DNA from 4 places in the Nocardiopsis sp. KDC1DS13DA1 genome. Region 3 is predicted to be linked to each of the others. Evidence: predicted binding sites of a transcription regulator. Region 3 holds the regulator's gene; each other region holds the start of a gene.

Region 1 (3,432 bases), on a different contig from region 3:
CAACACCAACGCCCTGAGGTCCTACGCCCGCTCCGGTTTCGTCCGCGAGGGCGTCTGGCGCGACCACCTGTACTGGGACGGCGAGTGGCACGACGCCGTCCTCATGTCGGTCCTCGCCCACGAGTACGCCGAACTCCGCGCGGCGCGGTCCCGCTGACACCCGGCCGCGGCTCCCGCGTTCACGCCCCGTCACCGATAGGCTGCCGAGCATGCCCGTCCCGGACTTCATCCTGGAACTGCGCCGCCACGTCGGCCACGGACTCCTGCCGCTCACCGGGGTGACGGCGGTGGTGCTCCTCGACGGCCACGTGCTCCTGCACCAGCGTCTCGACGACGGCCGCTGGTGCACGCCCGGCGGCATCCTCGAACCGGGCGAACAGCCCGCCGTGACCGCCGTCCGCGAGGTGTGGGAGGAGACGGGGCTGACGGTCGGGGTCGAGCGGATGACCAGCGTCGTCGCCCAGGAGCCCTACACCTACCCCAACGGCGACGTCGTGCAGATGCTCGACATCGCCTTCCGCTGCCGCTACGTCGGCGGGGAACCGGACGCCTCCGGGGACGAGTCGTCGGACGTGCGGTGGTTCCCGCTGGCCGACCTGCCGGAGATGCCCCAGCGCATCCTGGACCGCATCGCCTGGGCCCGCGAGGACCGGGCCGAGCCCCACTTCCACCTCGACCCGACCGGTGCGCGGGGGCGGTAACCCCGTTGCGCGGTCGGACGCCGGGGCGGTAGGAACGCTCCCATGACCACACTCGGTGCTGTCTTCCGTCCCCAACTGCCCCCCGAGCGCCTGCGCCCCGTGGTCCGAGCCGCGGACGAGGCCGGACTGGACGAACTCTGGCTGTGGGAGGACTGCTTCCTGGAGAGCGGCGTCGCCACGGCGGCAGCCGCGCTGGCCTGGACCGAACGCCTGCGGATCGGCGTCGGCCTGCTCCCCGTGCCGCTGCGCAACGTGGCGCTGACCGCGATGGAGGCGGCCACCCTGTACCGCCTGTTCCCGGACCGGGTCCACCTGGCCGTCGGACACGGCGTCCAGGGCTGGATGGCGCAGGTCGGCGCGAGGGCGGACTCGCCGCTGACCCTGCTGGAGGAGCACCTCACGGCGCTGCGGGCACTGCTGCGGGGCGAGCGCGTCACGACGGAGGGCCGCTACGTCCGCCTCGACGACGTCGCCCTGGACTGGCCGCCGCCGACCCCGCCCCGGCTGCTGGCCGGTGCGCGCGGGCCGCGCACGCTCCGACTGACGGGGCGGGCCGCGGACGGGACCGTCCTCGACGCGGGGGTGGGGACCGACGGTGTGCGGCGGGCCCGCCGGCTCATCGACGAGGGCCGTGCGCAGGCGGGACGGACCGTTGACCACCCGGTGGTGTCCTACCTGCTCGCGGCGACCGGGCCGGGCGCGGCCGAGCGGTTGGCCGCGGAGCTGGAACGGGAGGGGGTCGCCTCGGTGCCGGACATCGCGGTGGCCGGGGACGCGCATGCCGTGGCGGAGGCCGTCCGGCGCCGCGCGGAGGCCGGGGCCGACACGGTGGTCCTCCAACCGACCGCCGACGAACCGGCCCCCGAGGGCTTCGTGCGGTTCGCCGCTGAGGAGGTCCGACCGCTGGTCCCCTGACCGCTCCCGTGCCGGAACCGCGTGAGCGCCCGGGCGGGGACCTCCCGGGCCTGCCCCGGTGGTCCCCACCCGTGGTGCCCCGCTCCCCGAACGTGTGACCGCCCTTCCCCCGGACGGCGGGAAGGGCGGTCACACGTTCGGGCCCGGGCCGTGCTTCTTGGAACGGTCACCTCCCGGGCGGGTGTTGTTCGGGGCGCCCGGACACGGTCCGAAGCGCGGCCAAGGACCCGAGAACTCCGCCCTAGTGCCACCTGCGGCGCATCGTCCAGTGGTCGGAGGACACGTCGCGGGTGATGTCGATGATGTTGGGCTCACCGGACTCCGACTCCGCCGAGACCCGCAGCAGGTGGGTCTGCGTGGCGGGGATGCCGGGCCGCTCCGCCCGCGCGGGCCAGTCGCCGATGATCCTGCGCACCCGGAAGGTGTGGCCGCGCCAGGTGAACCTGGCGGGGTGCCCACCGCTGGTGGAGCGGACGTCGATCTGTTCGTTCAGAAGACTCACGCGTACAGTTTATCGAACATGCGTTCGAATGCGTCAAGTCCTCCGAGGCTGAACCCGTCGGTGCCGGACTCCGTCACGCCGCCGCGGGGACGCGGTCCGCACACCCCCGCCCCGGCCGGGGCGGGGGTCACAGGAACACCCGGCCGCGCCTCCGCCGGTCACGCAGCGCCGCCATCCGCCGGGTGTTGCTCGGGCGCCGGGTCAACAGGTGGTACAGCAGCAGCGACCCCCCGCGGTCCGTCCGCGCCCGGTCCGCCATCTCGCCCATGTTCACCCGCGGGTACAGGTCGGGCCCCGCGGCGGAGAGCCGGACGGCGTGCGCGCCCTCCGGGTGGTGCGTGTACGCGTGGTTGTCGGCGGTGTACTCCATGGTCCGGGCCAGGGCCGCGCCCAGGCCCGGCACGAGGTCCGCGGCCAGCGTCGCCACCCTCCGCCAGAACGACGTGTGCCCGGCGGCCAGGTGCCCGATCTGGTGCGCCGCGAGGAACGCCAGCACGTCCGGATCGCGCGGACGTCCGTCCGGGCCGAACAGCTCCATCGGCAGGACGAGGTACCGCCGCAGTCCGTGCGCGGCGGCGTCGGCGCCGACGCCGCCGCGCACGGGCCGGACGTAGGCCTCCGGGGTCCGGGCCAGCCCCATCGCGGAGGACAGCGTCACCACCGACCGGTAGGCCTCGGGGAACTGCGTCGGTGAGATCTTGACCGACTCGGCGCGTTCGCGGGCGTACCGCAGGCCCCGCGCCGTCCAGCAGGCGGCGGGTACCGCGACCGCCGCGAGAGCCGCCCAGGTCCACGTGCCCGTCACCGTCCACAGGGTGTGGACGGCGGCCGCGCTCAGCGCCGCCCCCACCAGGACGCACACCGCCAGCAGCGGGGCCTCCCACGGGTGCGCCCTGGCCGGGACGAGCTCCTCGTCCGGCTCCCCGGCTCCGTGTCCGCACGCACCGGCCGACCGGACGCCGCCCGCGCACGCGTGCGCGAACCCCGGGGCCACCGTCGGTGAGCAGTACGGTGCCCCGTGGTGCGCGCGGGCGGGCGCCCCGCCCGGGGGTGTCGCGTGTGGCATCCCGCCTCCCCTCGGGCCGCGGATCCGTGTACAGCGGAAGCTCGCTACTCCCTGTAACGGAATATTACTTTTCGCTGCCCTGGGTATGGGGTTGCCCGGGGACGGCGTGTCCGGTCACGGACGGCGTCTCAGCGTCCCTCGTACTGCCTGAGCTCCTCGGCGAGGACGTCCAGGAACCGGTCCACCTGCGCCGGGTCGTACCCCGGGCGGGCGCGGGTCGTGGCGAACTGCACCCGTTCGACCTCCGT
Region 2 (3,432 bases), on a different contig from region 3:
GCGCAGCGCCGTCGTCTCGGCCGTGACCAGGTCGTTGTCGCGGTGGGACCGGGGCAGTTTGAGGACCGCGTCGCGCCACGCGCCGCCGTCCTTGTAGCGCACCTCGTGCAGATCGGCGATGTCGCCGCGCGCCAGCGGGCCGGAACCGCGCCGCACGTGGTAGGTGCGCTTCCTCGTGACCAGGGTGAGGTCGGCCAGGCCCAGGCCGCCCTCCACCAGGTCGCGGTAGCGCGACCAGTTCTCGGTGAGGCGGGTGAACGCGGCGGCGGCCTCGGCGGTCCGCTCCTCCGGGGCGCGGTCGGGGTGGACCAGGCGGGCCAGGCGGCGGTACTCCGCGGTCGCCGCCGGGGGAGGGGCGCCGCCGTTCTCGGGCACCGGGCCGAACAGGGCCGTGGGGTCCCCGGCCAGGGCGAGGGCGCGCAACGCGTCGTCGAAGGGGGCGGTGGCTTCCTGGTCCGTGCTCATCTGCTGGCCCTTCCGGGGCGGGGGTCGGTGACGGCGCGGGGACGGGGCGCGGGGGGCGGTCAACGGTTCACTGGGCGCCGCGGAGCAGGGGCGGATGGAGCACGGCCGCGCCGCCCGCACGGTAGAGCCGGGGCCGCCGCCCGCCGCCGGATCCGCCGCGGTCGGCGAGGTCTCCGGTGTCCTCGACGAACCCGCGCGTGGCGAGGATCTTGCGGTGGAAGTTCGCACTGTGCAGCCGTGTGCCCCAGACCGCCTCGTACACCTCGCGCAGCGCGGTGATGGTGAAGGTGGGCGGCAGGAACGCGGTGGCCAGGGCGGTGTACTCCAACTTGGCGCGGGCGCGCTCGACGGCGTCGGCGACGATCCGCGCGTGGTCGAAGGCCAGCGGGCGGTCGGACCGGGCGCCGTCGCCGTGCCCGAGTTCGCTCCAGGGCACCCACTCCGCGGCGTCGGTGCCCCGGCCGACGTGGGGGTCGGGCAGGTCGGGGGCGAGGAGCAGGTAGGCGACCGAGACGATGCGCATGCGCGGGTCGCGGTCGCGCGCGCCGTAGGTCCGCAGCTGTTCCAGGTGGAGTTCGGTGGGCAGCGCGGTCTTCTCCGCCAGGACGCGCAGGGCGGCGTCGGGCAGGTCGGGGTCGGCGGGTCCGTCCGGCCCGTCCACCGCCCGGACGAACCCGCCCGGCAGGGCCCACCAGCCGCGCTGCGGAGGCGCCGAGCGGCGCGTCAGCAGGACGCACGGTGTCCCCGCCCGAATCGTGAGGGCTGCGACGTCCACGGTGACCGCCGTTGGCGCGAAGGCGCGCGGGTCGTAGCCGTCGAGGAACCGGCGTTCGCCGTCGTCGTGCGGTGGGGTCCCGCCGGTCTCCATGGGCACTCCTGTTGTTCTCAAGTTGAGTTTTTCTCAACTTGAGTTGAATCTAGCAGGAGGATCGGACGCCGTCCACCCCTTTTCCGGCGGGCCGGTGTCCCCGCGGCAGGTGCCAGGCCATGGCGGCGAACCGGCCCGGGCGCAGGGTGGGGCCGATCCGCCGCCGCAGGCCGTGGGGGCTGGAGTCGGCCGATGCGAGGAACAGTGCGGCGGTGGCGGGGCAGGGGTGCGGCGGCGCGGTACCGCACCCGCGCCGCCGCCGGTCCCGCCGGGCGGAAGGCCGGAAGGGGGTCGGCGGGAAGGGTGCCGCCCGGCACCAGGCTCAGTCCGACACGCTCGCACGGGGCGGCGCCGTCTGACGGTGCCCGCCGCTAGCATGGTGCGAACGGACGTTCGAGAAGGTGAGGGTGGGACGCGTGCGCGTGGTGGGGATCGACCCGGGACTGACCCGGTGCGGCGTCGGGGCCGTCGAGGGATCCATCGGCCGACCGCTCACCCTCCTGGGCGCCGACGTCGTCCGCACCAGCGCCGACACCGACCTCCCCCAGCGCCTGGTCGCCGTCGAACGCGGCATCGAGGACTGGATCGACCGGCACCAGCCCGACGCCGTCGCCGTCGAGCGCGTCTTCGCCCAGCACAACCTCAGCACCGTCATGGGCACCGCCCAGGCCAGCGGCATCGCCCTGCTGTGCGCCGCCCGCCGCGGCCTGCCCGTGGTCCTGCACACCCCCAGCGAGGCCAAGGCCGCCATCACCGGCAGCGGCCGCGCCGACAAGGCGCAGGTCGGCACCATGGTGGCGCGTATCCTCAGACTCGACGGTCCCCCCAGACCCGCCGACGCGGCCGACGCGGTCGCGCTCGCCATCTGCCACATCTGGCGGGGCGGCGCGGACGCCAGGGTCGCCCAGGCCAAACAGGACTTCGCCCGCAAGGTGGAACTGGCGCGCCGCAACCGCGCGCGGTGACCCACGCCCCCAGGAAGGAGAAGGGCGCCCCGGCGCCCGCACGAGATGATCGCGTTCCTCACCGGCCGGGTGGCCGCACGCGGCGCGGACACCGCCGTGATCGACGTCGGCGGGGTCGGCATGACCGTGCGCTGCACCCCCGCCGCCCTCTCCGGCCTCCACGTGGGCGAGACCGGGACCGTCGCCACCAGCCTCGTCGTCCGCGAGGACTCCCTGACCCTCTTCGGGTTCGCCGACGAGGACGAGCGCCAGCTCTTCGAACAGCTCCAGACCGCCTCCGGCGTCGGCCCGCGGCTGGCCCTGGCCATGCTCGCCGTCCACAGCCCGTCGAGCCTGCGGCACGCCGTGGCCACCGAGGACACCGCCGCGCTCACCCGCGTGCCGGGCATCGGCAAGAAGGGCGCCCAGCGCATCGTCCTCGAACTGCGCGGCAAGCTCGACGCCCCCGTCCTCGCCGACGGCGCGCCGCCCGCCGCGAGCGGCGCCGCCGAACCGAACGGCGCCTGGCGCGGCCAGGTCGTCTCCGGTCTGGTCAACCTCGGCTGGTCGGCCAAGGACGCCGAGGCCGCGGCCTCGGCGGTCGCCGCCGAGGCCGAGGACACCGCCGACGTCTCCGTCCTGCTGCGCAGCGCCCTGCGCAAACTCAGCCGCGCCTAGGAGCCCCTCCCATGCACGAACGCGACGCCGTGTCGCCCGACGCCCACGGTGACGAACGCCAGCTCGAAGGCGCCCTGCGGCCGCGCGGGCTGGACGAGTTCGTCGGCCAGGAGCGGGTCCGCGAACAGCTCTCCCTGGTGCTGCGCGGAGCCCAGCGGCGCAACCGGGCCCCCGACCACATCCTCATGTCCGGCGGCCCCGGCCTGGGCAAGACCACCCTCGCCATGATCATCGCCGCCGAGATGGGCGCCCCCCTGCGCATCACCTCAGGACCGGCCATCGAACGCTCCGGCGACCTCGCGGCCGTCCTGTCCACCCTCCAGGAGGGCGAGGTCCTCTTCCTGGACGAGATCCACCGCATGGCCCGCCCGGCCGAGGAGATGCTCTACGTCGCCATGGAGGACTTCCGGGTCGACGTCGTCGTGGGCAAGGGGCCCGGCGCCACCGCGATTCCGATCGACATCGCTCCGTTCACCC
Region 3 (3,432 bases):
CTTGCTCGCCACGATCTGGGTGGCGTTCATCGACCACGAGGTGGGGAACTCCACACCGCGCTGCTCGAAATTGACCGTTCCGTCGCGCCAGTTGGTCATGACGACGTCGCGGCGTTCCCATTCGAGGGTGTCGTACGGATGGACACCGGGTGTGGTGAGGACACGCCCCATCCCGAGTCCCCCGCGTCCCGTCCGGTCACTCGTGTTCTCCGTCATGACGGCATCCCCCTGAGAACGCGTCGACGGCCCGGCCCGGGCCGGGCCATGCGGTGGAGGTGGTGGTGTTACTCCCCGTCCGCGCCGGGCCCGGCCTCGTGGTCCTGACGCAGGCTGGCGATCTCGGCCTCGAAGTCGGCCAGGCTCTCGAAGCCGCGGTAGACACTGGCGAAGTGCAGGTAGGCGACCTCGTCGAGTTCGCGCATGGGCCCGAGGATGGCCAGTCCGATCTCGTGTGCGGGGACCTCGGCCATGCCCCGGCTGCGGATCTCCTCCTCGACCCGCTGCCCGAGCTTGGCCAGGGCGTCCTCGGAGACGGGTCTGCCCTGGCAGGCCCGGCGCACCCCGGCGATGACCTTGGTACGGCTGAAGGGCTCGGTGACCCCGGAGCGTTTGGCGACCATCAGGAGGACGGTCTCCTGGGTGGTGAACCTGCGCTCACACACGGGGCAGGACCGTCGGCGGCGGATGGCCGCACCGTCGTCGGTGGACCTGCTGTCGATCACCCGGGTGTCCGGATGGCGGCAGAACGGACAATGCATCCCTGTTCACCTGCTTCCCTCGCGACGACCCGCACGTCCACTTAACCACAACTTCTGGACGACAACCTCCCCGACACACCCAGATGTTGTGGTCGAACCTAGACGCCCACGCATGGCGGCGCAACCTTGGACGTACGCGCGCTCCACGCACGCCCGGGCGGCCGCAGGCAGGGGCCCGGACAGCCGGAACACGGAGGGGGAGGGGGGCGGCGGACGGCCCGCGGACGGTGGACCGGGCCGCCCGAAATCCGCCTCCCAGGATAGCGCCGGCGCGCCGTTCGGCCGCCGAGGCACAGGGCACCCGGGAGTCGCCATCATCGCGCCCGCCGGGGTCGGCGCGCGAACCCCGGCGGGAAACGGCGAACCCCGGGGGACACGGACACACTCTGTTGACGCATTCCCGGGACACCGGCACGGGTACACGTGTACACGTAAGTGGAGGCCGGGAATTGACCGCGAAAACGCGTGCGCAATTGTCCGACCCCTCGAACGCTTGTTTGATATCACCGTCCGCAACGACTAATGTTGACGTTGATTTCACTCCGGTTTCGCCATCACGTGGGCCCACGGGTCGGCGCGGTCGCGGATCGGACGTGGCCAGTCACACAAGCAGGCCCTGACCGAACCGAACGCCGAGGAGGCCCGGCCGTGCCGGAGGAGAACCCCGGAACCACCACCGTCCTCTCGCCCGTGGGCGACGCGGGCGGGCCGACGCCCGACGCTCCCAAACTCACGGCGCGTCAGCAGAGCGTGCTGAACTGTATCCAGCGCTACGTACGGGAACGCGGTTTCCCGCCCTCGATAAGGGAAATCGGCGACGCGGTCGGCCTGTCCAGCCCCTCCAGCGTGGCGCACCAGCTCAAGGTGCTCCAGCGCAAGGGTTACCTGCACCGCGACCAGAACCGCCCACGCGCCGTCGAACTGCGCACCCCCGGCCGCCCGTCCGGTGCGCAGGCGGACCGCCCGGAGTTCACCGCCGACGCCGCACGCGCCGCCGCCGTGCCGCTCCTCGGCCGGATCGCCGCGGGCGGTCCGATCCTCGCCGAGGAGTCCGTGGAGGACGTGCTGTCCCTCCCCCGCCAACTGGTCGGCGAGGGGCGGCTGTTCATGCTCACCGTGGTCGGTGACTCGATGACGGAGGCCGCCATCACCGACGGCGACATGGTCGTGGTCCGCCAGCAGCAGGACGCCAACAACGGCGACATCGTGGCCGCCCTGCTGGACGACGAGGCCACCGTCAAGGTGCTGCGCCGCGAGGAGGACGGCCACGTGTGGCTCCTGCCCCGCAACGAGGCCTACGAGCCCATCAACGGAGACAACGCCACCATCCTCGGTAAGGTCGTCACGGTCATGCGCCGCGTCTGACCCGCTCCCCGGCCCGTCCGCCTGTCGGCGACGGGCCGGTCGCGCGGCGGAACACGTGCTTGCCGCGCACGCCCTAAGCTGAGAAGCGTGCCCACACCCACCGCCTCCCCCGCACACGGCCGCTGGCGGACGCTCGCCGCCGTCGGCGCGACCGTCGGCCTCCTGCTCTCCACCGCCTGCTCCGGCGAGGCTCCCCCGATCCCGCCGCCCGGAGTCAACGGATCGGCCCGGGACCTGTCGTTCACCGTGGACGGCGAGGAGGTGTTCGCGACGTTCACCGCGCCCCCGGGAACCGTCGGTACGGTGCCCGGCGCGCTCATCATCTCCGGCAGCGGCCCCACCGACCGGGACGGGAACGCGTCGGCGCGTCCCGACGCCGACACCAACCTCAACCTCGCCCGGGTGTTGGCCGAGGCCGGGGTCGCCTCGCTGCGCTACGACAAACTCGGCAGCGGCGAGACGGGACTGGGTGGCCTCGACCCGGACGAGCCGGTCGCCCCCGAGGTGTTCGACCGCCAGGTGGCCGCCGCCTACGAGGAGCTGCTCGCCCAGTCCGAGGTGGACCCCGAGCGCACCGCCGTCGTCGGGCACAGTGAGGGCGCCCTGTTCGCCCTGCGCGCCCACGAACTCGTGGCCGCCTCACCCGCTCTGGTCCTGGCAGCCCCACCCGGAACCCGCTACCTGGACCTCATCGACCGCCAGCTCACCGAGAGGGTCCGCGTGGCCGAGGCGCGCGAACAGCTCGGTGAGGTCGACAGCGTCGAGCTGCTCTCCGACGCCCGGGCGGGACGTGCTGCTCTGCGCGGCGGGCGCACCCTGCCCGACGGCCTGTCATCCGCTCTGGAGAACGTCTACTCCGAGCAGAACGCGGCCTTCCTGTCCTGGATCGACGCCTTCGACCCCGTGGAACTGGCCCGGGACGTCCCCGAGGGCACACCGGTGCTGGTGCTGTGGGGCGACCAGGACGCCCAGATCACCCGGTCGGACGTGGACCGCCTCATGACCGGGTTCGCCGACGCCGAACGCGTCGACGTCCCCGGCGCCGACCACGTGTTCCGTGAGTTCAGGGACGAGCCCGGTGCCGCCGTACTCGACGCCGACCGACCCTTCGCCCCGGAGGTCGCCCCGGCCCTGGAGGAGTTCCTCGACCGAGCCTGGTGACCGTCCCCGCCGGGCACCCCGGTCAGGCGGGCAGTTCGGCGACCACGGCGCGGGCGAGCTCCTCGGCCGTCTGCACCCCTCGTTGCGCCTCCGCCGCGCGCGCGACACCGTAGTCGGCGGCGGCGCCGTAGCAGGTCTCCACGTACAG
Region 4 (3,432 bases), on a different contig from region 3:
CGGGCGCCGGAGCGCTCCGCGTACAGGTCGTTGAGCCGGGCGCACAGCCGCTCCGCCGTGCGGCGGCCGTTGGTGAACACGATCGTGGACGTGTGCTGTTCGACCAGGTCCAGCACCCGGCGTTCGAGGTGCGGCCACATCGACCCGCGTGACGGGCCGGCGGCCGCACCGGCCGGGGCGGGGCCGGGTTCGTCCATGTCCCGGACCGGCACGACCACGCCCAGGTCCAGGTGCGGTGTGTCGGGCGGGGAGACGACCGCGGCCCCGCCGAGGAACTCCGCGACCAGTTCGGGCGGGCGCACCGTGGCCGACAGCCCGATGCGCCGCGCCGGTCGGTCGAGCAGGGCCGCCAGCCGCTCCAGACTCAGCGCGAGATGGGCGCCGCGCTTGGTGCCGGCCAGGGCGTGCACCTCGTCCACGATGACGGTCTCCACCCCGGCCAGCCCCTCGCGGGCACGCGAGGTGAGCACGAGGAACAGCGACTCGGGCGTGGTGATGAGCACGTCCGGCGGGTGGGTGGCCATCCTGCGGCGCTCGTCGGCGGGGGTGTCCCCGGTGCGCACGCCGACGGTGACCGGCGTGACCGGGGCGCCCGCCGCCCCGGCCCGCTCCGAGATCCCGGCGAGCGGGACGCGCAGGTTGCGTTCGACGTCCACGGCCAGGGCCTTGAGGGGGGAGACGTACAGCACGCGGCAGCGCCGTGAGCGGTCCTCCGGCGGCGGTGCGCAGGTCAGGCGGTCGAGGGACCACAGGAACGCCGACAGCGTCTTGCCGGATCCGGTGGGGGCGACCACGAGCACGTCGCGTCCCTCGGCGACCGCCGCCCAGGCCTGGGCCTGGGCGGGGGTGGGGCCCGCCGGGAAGGCCTGTTCGAACCACTCCCGGGTCGCGGGCGCGAAGCGGTCCAGGGGGTGCGGTGCGTGGCTCATGGGCTCAGTGTGCCCGCCCCCGGTGACATGTCCCGCGAGGGGCGCGAGGGGCGCGCCGATCACCGATACTGGGACCGATGAGACTCACGGTTTTCTGGCAGAACATGCACGACCAGTTCGGTGAGGCCTACGCGGAGAGCCTGGCCAAGGACTATGTCGTCGAGGGGCTCGGTTCGCGGACGGTCCAACAGGCGCTCTCGGACGGGGTGGCCGCCAAGGACGTGTGGCGTGCCGTCTGCGACGCGTTCGACCTTCCCCTCTCCGCCCGCTGACCCCGCCCGGAGGGGTTCTTCGAGGTTCTCCCCGGACGTTCGAACAATCGAACAGAGGTTCGGGTAGTGTGGGTTGTCCACAGGCGAACGTCGGACGTCGCGATTGTCGTACCGACCGCGTAGCGTCGTGCGCATCATGAAGAAGAAGGCATCGACCCAACAGGGGTACCCCGTGGCATCTGGAGACCGAGACAAGGCTCTCGAAACAGCGCTCGCGCAGATCGAGCGGCAGTTCGGCAAGGGCTCCGTCATGCGCCTGGGTGACGACGACCGTCCCCCCATCGAGTCGATCCCCACCGGGGCGATCGCGCTCGACGTCGCGCTCGGCATCGGGGGCATCCCCAAGGGCCGGATCGTGGAGGTCTACGGCCCGGAGTCGAGCGGTAAGACGACCGTCGCCCTGCACGCGGTGGCCAACGCGCAGAAGGCGGGCGGGATCGCCGCCTTCGTCGACGCCGAGCACGCGCTCGACCCCGCCTACGCCAAGAAGATCGGCGTGGACACCGACAACCTCCTGCTGTCGCAGCCGGACACCGGCGAGCAGGCGCTGGAGATCGTCGACATGCTGATCCGCTCCGGCGCGGTCTCCATCATCGTCGTCGACTCCGTGGCGGCCCTGGTGCCCCGCGCGGAGATCGAGGGGGAGATGGGCGACAGCCACGTCGGCCTCCAGGCCCGGCTGATGTCCCAGGCGCTGCGCAAGATCGCCGGTGCGCTGCACCAGACCGGTACCACCGCCGTCTTCATCAACCAGCTTCGCGAGAAGGTGGGCGTGATGTTCGGGTGCATGCAGTACGGCACCCGGGTCACCCTCGCCGACGGAACGCAGGAGAAGATCGGCAAGATCGTCAACCAGAAGATGGACGTCGAGGTCCTCTCCTACGACCCGGAACGGGACGAGGTCGTTCCCCGCAAGGTCGTCAACTGGTTCGACAACGGTGTGGCCGACCACTTCCTCCAGTTCACCGTTGCGCGGTCGGGGAAGAACGGGCGCTCGCAGTTCGCTGCGACCCCGAACCACCTCATCCGCACCCCCGGCGGTTGGCGCGAGGCGGGGGAGCTGCTCCCCGGCGATCGAGTGCTCACCGCGCAGACTCACCACCTCAGTGAACAGCAGCTCCAGGTGGTCCTCGGGTCGGTGATGGGGGACGGCAGTCTCTCCCCGAACACCCGGGGCCGGGAGGGCACCCGTTTCAGGATGGGGCATGGCGCCGCCCAGGCTGACTACCTGGACTGGAAGGTCTCTCTCCTGGGCAACATCGGCTGTTCCCGCACGACCAATGACAAGGGCGCGGCCTTCGCCGACTTCACCCCGTTGCCGGAGCTGGCCGAACTCCGGGAAGCGGTCTACTTCGGAGACGGTAAGAAGCACCTGAGCTGGGAGTACCTCAAGCGGATCACCCCGCTGGCTCTCGCCGTCTGGTACATGGACGACGGCTGCTTCACCGTGCGCTCCAAGGGTGTCCAGGCTCGGACCGAGGGCGGCAGCGGGCGAATCGAGATCTGTGTCGAGGCCATGAGCCCCGGTACGCGCGACCGACTCACCGAACACCTGCGCGATACCTACGGACTCGACGCCAAGCTCGTCGCCAGCGGGAGCGCGGGCACGTACTCCATCCAGTTCACCACGGCGGCAAGCGCCAAGTTCCAGGAACTGGTGGCCCCTTATGTGCACGAGTCCATGAGCTACAAGCTTTTGCCGCGCTTCCAGGGGCAGTGCCAGGTGGTGCCGGAACTCACCGAGCCGGTGGAACGACTGGTGGCGTCCCCGATCCTGGACATCCACGTCAAACCGGAGACGCGCAGCATGCGCAAGTTCGACATCGAGGTGGAGGGGAACCACAACTACTTCGTCGACGGCGTCATGGTGCACAACAGCCCCGAGACCACCACCGGTGGCAAGGCGCTGAAGTTCTACGCCTCCGTCCGGCTGGACGTCCGCCGTATCGAGACCCTCAAGGACGGCACCGACGCGGTCGGCAACCGCACCCGCGTCAAGGTGGTCAAGAACAAGGTCGCGCCGCCGTTCAAGCAGGCCGAGTTCGACATCCTGTACGGCGTGGGCGTCTCCCGCGAGGGCAGCCTCATCGACCTGGGCGTGGAGCACGGCATCGTGCGCAAGTCCGGCGCCTGGTACACCTACGAGGGCACCCAGCTGGGACAGGGCAAGGAGAACGCCCGCCGGTTCATGCGCGACAACGTCGACGTGGCCAACGAGATCGAGAAGAAGA

Evidence for each region. Region 3 encodes LexA, which represses DNA repair genes until DNA is damaged. Its sites were predicted from a motif close to TCGAACANNTGTTCGA; they were not measured.
Region 1: ACTVAJ_RS23195 (DUF6504 family protein) is a predicted target of LexA. The motif match lies at 2,131-2,146, and genes of this name have one in related genera.
Region 2: ruvC (crossover junction endodeoxyribonuclease RuvC) is a predicted target of LexA. The motif match lies at 1,715-1,730, and genes of this name have one in related genera.
Region 4: recA (intein-containing recombinase RecA) is a predicted target of LexA. The motif match lies at 1,249-1,264, and genes of this name have one in related genera.

Annotation. Positions count from the first base shown of each region.
Region 1 is NZ_JBVMUY010000035.1:86,400-89,831, forward strand. It holds gene ACTVAJ_RS23180 (GNAT family N-acetyltransferase) at 1-157, shown strand, start outside; gene ACTVAJ_RS23185 (NUDIX hydrolase) at 210-701, shown strand; gene ACTVAJ_RS23190 (LLM class flavin-dependent oxidoreductase) at 744-1,616, shown strand; gene ACTVAJ_RS23195 (DUF6504 family protein) at 1,858-2,118, opposite strand; gene ACTVAJ_RS23200 (M48 family metalloprotease) at 2,246-3,184, opposite strand; gene ACTVAJ_RS23205 (DivIVA domain-containing protein) at 3,313-3,432, opposite strand, start outside.
Region 2 is NZ_JBVMUY010000030.1:168,035-171,466, forward strand. It holds gene ACTVAJ_RS20140 (protein kinase family protein) at 1-465, opposite strand, end outside; gene ACTVAJ_RS20145 (NUDIX hydrolase) at 533-1,333, opposite strand; gene ruvC (crossover junction endodeoxyribonuclease RuvC) at 1,750-2,298, shown strand; gene ruvA (Holliday junction branch migration protein RuvA) at 2,344-2,955, shown strand; gene ruvB (Holliday junction branch migration DNA helicase RuvB) at 2,967-3,432, shown strand, end outside.
Region 3 is NZ_JBVMUY010000009.1:98,240-101,671, forward strand. It holds gene ACTVAJ_RS06810 (vitamin B12-dependent ribonucleotide reductase) at 1-216, opposite strand, end outside; gene nrdR (transcriptional regulator NrdR) at 285-758, opposite strand; gene lexA (transcriptional repressor LexA) at 1,407-2,123, shown strand; gene ACTVAJ_RS06825 (alpha/beta hydrolase family protein) at 2,211-3,284, shown strand; gene ACTVAJ_RS06830 (hypothetical protein) at 3,307-3,432, opposite strand, start outside.
Region 4 is NZ_JBVMUY010000021.1:41,649-45,080, reverse strand. It holds gene ACTVAJ_RS14065 (ATP-dependent helicase) at 1-929, opposite strand, end outside; gene ACTVAJ_RS14060 (DUF3046 domain-containing protein) at 1,007-1,201, shown strand; gene recA (intein-containing recombinase RecA) at 1,338-3,432, shown strand, end outside.